One region of the Litoribrevibacter albus genome, then DNA from elsewhere that is predicted to be linked to it. Evidence: predicted binding sites of a transcription regulator. Region 1 holds the regulator's gene; the other holds the start of a gene.

Region 1 (3,682 bases):
CTTCAGTTGCGCTACCTGGGAGATAAACCTTTGGGCCACTTGTTGTTCAGCAATCCCCGTTATCGACGCAGCCAGTTTGAAATCGGACGCTATCGCCAGGACCATCAGGAATACTGGGGACGGCGATCCATTTTTACCTGCAACGCTAGCCGAAAAACATTGCTGGTAACAGAGACCTTCATGCCCGTTGTCTTTTCAAAATAATCCACCTAGTATTCCCCTGAACGAAATGGAGTACAGATAGGACATGATGGAAAAAATAGCCCCTCATATTCGTCAACAATTACCAGACTACGCGCGTTTAATGCGACTGGATAAGCCCATTGGCATTCTATTATTGCTATGGCCAACCTTATGGGCACTCTGGGTGGCCGCTGAAGGCATTCCTCACATTTCAAACCTGCTGATTTTTACCCTGGGTGTTATTTGTATGCGCTCTGCCGGTTGTGTCATCAATGACTACGCAGACCGTGATTTTGATTTGCATGTGCGACGTACCAAGGATCGACCCCTGACTTCCGGCAGAGTTTCCGCCAAAGAAGCCTTATACCTGTTCGCCTTTTTAGTGGGTGTATCCTTTGTACTGGTGCTATTTACGAATGTAGAAACAATCTACATGTCGTTCGGGGCATTATTTTTAGCCTCTCTGTACCCGTTCATGAAACGTTACACCTATTTCCCACAAGCATTTCTCGGTGCCGCCTTTGGCTGGGCGGTTCCTATGGCATTCACCGCAGAAACCAACACAGTGTCGGAAGTTACCTGGCTGCTGTATGTGGCTACGCTATTATGGACGATTGCCTACGACACCCAATACGCCATGGTAGATCGCGATGACGATCTTAAAATCGGGATTAAATCTACCGCGATTTTATTCGGAGAAATGGACAACATTGCGATTGTCAGCCTTCAGGTTCAAGCACTCTGCACAATGCTCTTGGCAGCCAATCAGCTGTCTGCCGGTATCTGCTTTTATTTAGGACTCATCGCGGCCGCAGGACTCTTTGTCTACCAGTACACCCTAACCCAACACAGAGACCGGGATATGTGCTTTAAAGCCTTCCTGAACAATCACTGGGTTGGTGCCTGTATATTTGTCGGCATCTTGATGGATTACGCCCTGCGCTAATAAGCAATCCGTCCTCACAAACGTATCTTAAGCCCTACTTTTTCATGAAATGTACGAATTAGTAGGCGCTATTTTGTGCAAAGCACCCAAACAATGTCATACTTCTGTAACAAAACTGTCTTCTAATACGCTTGTCTTATAAATTTGTTCTTGAATAACCATAACCCTACACAGGCAAAAGTGATGGCGGGAAAAAAAGTTCTAATTGTTGATGACGAGGCACCGATCAGAGAAATGATCATGGTTGCTCTCGAAATGGCTGGTTATGACTGCTTGGAAGCAGAAAATACCCAGGTAGCGCATTCTCTTATTGTGGATCAACAACCAGATTTGATTCTTTTGGATTGGATGTTGCCAGGCGTTTCTGGAATTGAATTTGCGCGACGCCTGAAGAAAGACGAACTCACAACAGATGTGCCGATTATCATGTTGACGGCCAAAAGTGAGGAAGACAACAAAATCCAAGGTCTTGAAGCGGGTGCGGATGACTACATCACCAAACCCTTTTCACCTCGTGAATTGGTAGCACGCCTTAAAGCGGTGCTTCGCAGAACCACGCCACAAGGCATGGACGAAACAGTCAGCGTTAATGGTCTGGAACTGGACCCGGTGTCACACAGAGTGCTTGCACATGGTGATTCCATTGAGATGGGGCCAACCGAATTTCGTCTATTGCAATTCTTTATGACCCACCAGGAACGTGCCTATTCTCGCAGCCAACTGCTGGATCACGTCTGGGGAGGTAACGTGTATGTGGAAGAACGTACGGTAGATGTCCACATTCGTCGACTACGCAAAGCACTCACTGTCACAGGTCATGATGGACTGATTCAAACAGTTCGAGGAACAGGGTATCGCTTTTCGACAAAGGCAGCATAGTTTAAGCTGCTACTTACCTCCGGGGTAAACCACTGACATCGTTTGCCCTTATCTCTATATGTAGTCGTTGGGGACAATTGGTGTTAAGTAATTGGTATATTGAATTGCAGCGTGTCACGTTGTTAGTTCTTGCTACAACGTTCATTGGTTTTTTCTTTGACCATGCCCTGATTGGCCTTATTGTTGGCCTCACCGCGTATGTTCTTTGGAACGTGCGCCAAATGTCTCGCTTGGAGTCGTGGTTACAACACCAGGAACTCGACAAACTTCCCCTGAGTGAAGGCTTATGGGGTAAGTTATTTGACTCCATTTATCGCCAAGAAAAAGAACACCAATCCGGCAAGCGACGTCTGCAAACCATCATCGATCGTATTCAGCAGTCCACTGCGGCACTTCAGGACGCCGTGATCATGGCGGAATACGATGGCACCCTGGAATGGTGGAACCGCTCCACGGAATCATTACTCGGCTTTCGCTCTCCCGACGATGGCGGACAACAGATTACCAATCTGATTCGTGATCCGGACTTCGTTGAGTACTTTGAAAGTGAAGATTACGCCACCCCTTTAGTGATCAACAGCCCGATCAATCCGAACATGGTGTTGGAAATCTCGGTAACCCCCTTTGGTAATGATGATCGTTTGATCACCGCCAGGGACATTACCCATATTGAGCACTTAGAGCGCATGCGTAAGGACTTCATTGCCAATGTAAGTCATGAGCTGAAAACGCCACTAACCGTGCTGATCGGCTACTTAGAGACGCTCATCGACTACTCGGACGACAACGACCGCTGGTTACGTATTTTTCATCAAATGCAGACCCAAGCGACACGTATGCAGGATCTGGTACAGGACCTGTTGATTCTGACCCGACTAGAGACCACCGAGATTAACCTCGAAGAGCAACCGGTCAACCTCAACTATCTACTGGAAAACATTGCAGCAGAGGCGAGAACTTACAGCAATGGTGAACATCAGATCATTCTGAACTGTGAGAATGAGATTGAAATGAGTGGCAGCTATGATGAACTACGTAGCGCCTTCAGCAATCTGATCATCAATGCTGTCAAATACACTCAAAGTGGCGGTCGCATTGAAATCAAAGGCTATCTTGATCGGACCAGCATTCATATTGAAGTCATTGATAATGGTCCGGGTATCGATCAGAAACACATTCCACATTTGACCGAACGCTTTTATCGCGTGGATGAAAGCCGTAAATCAGATACCGGCGGTACCGGACTGGGGCTGGCAATCACCAAGCACATTATCATCCGTCACAACGGTCATTTAGGTATTGAAAGTCGCCTGGGGTATGGCAGTAAATTCAGCTGTGAATTCCCGATTGCACTACTGAGTCAGCATCAGCAACTGGCCTGATTACTTACTCAACCAGAAGGTACTAACAACCAGAAGGTACTAACAACCAGAAGGTACTAACAACAAGACTTAATCAACCACAAAAACTGACCAGCCAAGAGTCTCTAATCGGATACTTGCAGAGTTAAAGAGTCGACTGAGCTTTTCCTGATAGAAAAAATGGAGTCTCAGTTAACCATCGAGCCTCGATCAAGCAGTTTGACTCCCTGTGGCAAACTAACATCAATCGCCACCGGCAGGTGATCCGAGATAGGATGATCCAACACATCGATGGCGTGAGTTCTGAGACTAG
Region 2 (3,682 bases), 230 kb from region 1:
ACCATGTTTTCTTCGTCTTCGTTCATGGCTAAAGAGACGATTGGCTCATCCAGCAGATCAATGGCCTCTTCACCGTATGGGAAAACAATTTCAGGAATCAAAGTACGATTGCCGCCTTTATCGTATTCAGCAATGTATTTATGTTTGAAAATGAATGCCTGACCATTCTTTAAGCCCAGAACCACGGTACGACTACCGATACGCCCTTCTGTCACGAAACTGACTTCACTGCCCACATCTGACAAAAGCTCAACTTGTTCCATGATGGCGCCGGTCTTCAAATCAAAGAACACCGCATTGCCTGAAGCCGTTACACGCAGCCCGATTTCGGCTTGCTCTTCCGTGGCCAGATAAACCGTTCTGGTACCAGGTTCTTCAAGCAAAAACGCAGGAACCGGATATTCAGCCACTTCTTCAATAGAAGCCGATTTAAACATCGGTGCTACTTCATACAGCAGATACAAAAAAATCAGCATAATGGTGACAATTACGCTGATACCGCCGATTCCAATTCCATGGGTTGCAACTCTATCCGTTAGATTGCGGAGTTTGCGCTTCCGCGCAAGAGCAGGAGAATTTAGATCAAGATTCGCTGAGCTCATGGGCATACATCTCAGGGTTAAAAAGTAACGGTTACTAATCGCTTAGTTTGATGGCAGCCAAAATAAGACAAATGTGTTACAGAAATATTACAGTCGATAATCAAAAAAAAGGGGAAGTTTCCTTCCCCTTTTTATTTAAGCCGGATAATCGAGTGATTATAGGCCAACTGCTTTCAAAGTTTTGTTTAAAACTTTGCCTGGTAGCGGGATGTAACCGTCTTTGATTACGATCTCTTGACCTTGCTTAGAAAGAACCATTTTCAAGAACTCAGACTCCATTGGAGGAAGAGCTTTGTTTGGCGCTTTGTTCACGTATACGTACAAGAAACGAGATAGTGGGTAAGTTTTGTTTACCGCGTTGTCTGGAGTCGCTTCAACGAACGGCTGACCTTCCTTCTTAGCTAGAGGCACTGCACGAACGCTAGACGTTTTGTAACCGATACCAGAGTAACCAATACCATTGATAGACTCAGAAACACCTGTTACTACTGAAGAAGAACCTGGCTGCTCGTTTACGCTAGACTTGTAGTCACCTTTACAAAGCGCTTTCTTCTTGAAGTAACCGTAAGTACCTGATGCAGAGTTACGGCCGAACAATTGAATGTCACGGTTCGCCCACTCACCATTCAGACCAGTTTGACCCCAGCTATTGATGTCTTCGGCATTTTTACACTTACGCGTAGAAGAGAAGATCGCATCAACTTGAGCAATAGTCATCCCCTTGATTGGGTTATCTTTGTTTACGTATACCGCTAGAGCATCGATAGCTACTGGGATAGCCGTTGGCTTGTAGCCGAATTTTTTCTCGAACGCTTCAACTTCCTTGTCTTTCATCTTACGAGACATAGGACCGAAGTTAGAGGTACCAGCAGTAAGCGCTGGAGGAGCAGTAGAAGAACCTGCTGCTTGAATCTGAATGTTTACGTTTGGATAAAAACGTTTGAAGTCTTCTGCCCAAAGCGTCATAAGGTTTGCCAAAGTGTCAGAACCCATAGAGCTGAAGTTACCAGATACACCAGACGTTTTTGAGTATGCTGGGATGTCTGAGTCTACTTTAGCGCCAGCAACTGCTTGGCCACCGAAAGTAGCAGCGGCAAATAGAGATACTGCTGCGAAAACCTTCTTCATTTTCATAACTACTCTCCAATATAAGTAGGTAGATTTAATTTGATTCGTTCAAAACTATTTGATGACGGTCAAGATACAAGCGGTTTATGACAACAATGTTACAAATTTATCGGCTTTCGCCTTTTTACAATGATTATTTCTTAATCAGAAAGAAGAGCGCCTAATCCCTATGTGATCACTGTCACTTCATCTGCAGCTTCTCTATAATGCTTCCAAAAATAATCACAGCATTGGATTCTTTTATGCATGACATATTTACAGCCATCTATCAGAGGCTGTCATCCATCACCGAAGGCATTGGCCGGGCCGTTTCCTGGCTTACCCTGATCATGACCTTAGTGATGTTTACGATTGTAGTGTTACGATACGTCTTCAACTTCAACCTTATCTTCCTTCAAGAATCCGTACTTTATTTACACGCCATCGTTTTCTTACTCGGTGCGGGTTACACCTTCAAAGCCAATGAGCACGTTCGAGTGGACATCCTTTATCGAACTATGTCGGAACGAAAACAAGCGGCGGTTAACCTGTTTGGCTGTGTCTTCCTGCTGTTACCGATGATGGTGTTTATAGGAATCATCAGCTGGGAATACATCAGCTTTTCCTGGTCCATTCAGGAAAAATCCCAGGAAGCCGGCGGCTTACCCTTCGTTTATTTATTGAAATCGGTGATTCTCGGCATGGTCTTCTCCGTCTGTTTACAGGGCATTGCCGAGATTTTCAGGTGTCTGGCGCTGTTAATGACCCCGGACCATCAAGCCCCCGAAGATAAACAGGAGGCCAACTGATGGAATTCATGCCTCTGATCATGTTTATCTGCATCTGCCTGGTGTTGATGCTTGGCTTCCCTGTGGCCTTTACCTTGGGTGGTACGGCCCTGGCCTTTGCAGGAATTGGCCTACTGACCGGCAGTTTCGATGCAGCGTTTTTGGAAGCCCTGCCCAACCGCCTGTTTGGTTTGATGAGTAACCAAACGCTAATGGCCGTCCCCTTCTTTGTCTTTATGGGGGTAATGCTTCAAAAATCGAAAATTGCCGAGGACTTGCTAGAAAGCATGTCCATCGTGTTTGGTCGTTGGCCCGGTGGTCTCGGGATTTCTGTGACTGTCGTTGGCATGTTGATGGCAGCCAGTACCGGTATCGTGGGTGCCACTGTGGTGACCATGGGCCTTATTTCTCTTCCGACGATGATCAAACAGGGCTATAGCCCTAAATTAGCCACCGGCGCCATTTGCGCCACTGGTACTCTGGGACAAATCATTCCACCGTCCATCGCATTGGTGATTCTCGGTGATGTGCTTTCCAGCGCCTATCAACAAGCTCAGTTGAGCATGGGCATTTTCTCGCCCAAGACAGTCTCTGTCGGCGATCTGTTCGTCGGGGCGATCATTCCTGGTCTGATTCTGGTCTTGCTGTACGGCCTGTACATTTATCTGGTGGCATTATTCAAACCCGAAACAGCGCCAGCCATTGATCGTAAAGAGTTGATTGCTCAGAACAAACACGACCACCTCGGTTTAATCATTTTATTTGGTCTGATCCCGCCGCTGTTACTGATCATTGCGGTATTGGGTTCAATCATCGCGGGGATTGCCACACCAACCGAAGCCGCCGCCGTGGGTGCGTTCGGTGCCACATTATTAGCAGCATTAAGAAGCAAGCTTGACCTGACAACCCTACGCGACGTGTGTCAGCAGACCACTCAAGTGACCTGTATGGTGTTCATGATCTTCATCGGTGCCGCCATTTTCTCATTGGTATTCCGAGGGTTTGGCGGGGAAGAGTTGATTCAGTCCGTCTTTACCGACATTCCTGGCGGACCCTTCGGAGCCATGCTGGTGGTGATGCTGGTGATCTTCCTACTTGGTTTCATCTTGGACTTCATCGAGATCACTTTTGTGGTAGTGCCGATTGTTGCACCGATTCTACTGGCAATGGGTTTAGATCCGGTAT

What was found. The regulator PhoB, encoded in region 1, activates phosphate uptake and scavenging genes when phosphate is short. The targets are predictions, from matches to a motif close to TGTCATANNNNTGTCANA.
Region 2: QQL66_RS16545 (PstS family phosphate ABC transporter substrate-binding protein) is a predicted target of PhoB. The motif match lies at 1,816-1,833, and genes of this name have one in related genera.

The regions. Positions count from the first base shown of each region.
Region 1 covers NZ_BSNM01000016.1:631,482-635,163, reverse strand. Annotated here, with positions in the region: gene QQL66_RS17465 (chorismate--pyruvate lyase family protein) at 1-204, shown strand, start outside; gene ubiA (4-hydroxybenzoate octaprenyltransferase) at 248-1,129, shown strand; gene phoB (phosphate regulon transcriptional regulator PhoB) at 1,313-2,008, shown strand; gene phoR (phosphate regulon sensor histidine kinase PhoR) at 2,089-3,390, shown strand; gene QQL66_RS17445 (endonuclease/exonuclease/phosphatase family protein) at 3,558-3,682, opposite strand, start outside.
Region 2 covers NZ_BSNM01000016.1:404,116-407,797, forward strand. Annotated here, with positions in the region: gene QQL66_RS16540 (ABC transporter permease subunit) at 1-602, opposite strand, end outside; gene QQL66_RS16545 (PstS family phosphate ABC transporter substrate-binding protein) at 759-1,736, opposite strand; gene QQL66_RS16550 (TRAP transporter small permease subunit) at 1,973-2,518, shown strand; gene QQL66_RS16555 (TRAP transporter large permease) at 2,515-3,682, shown strand, end outside.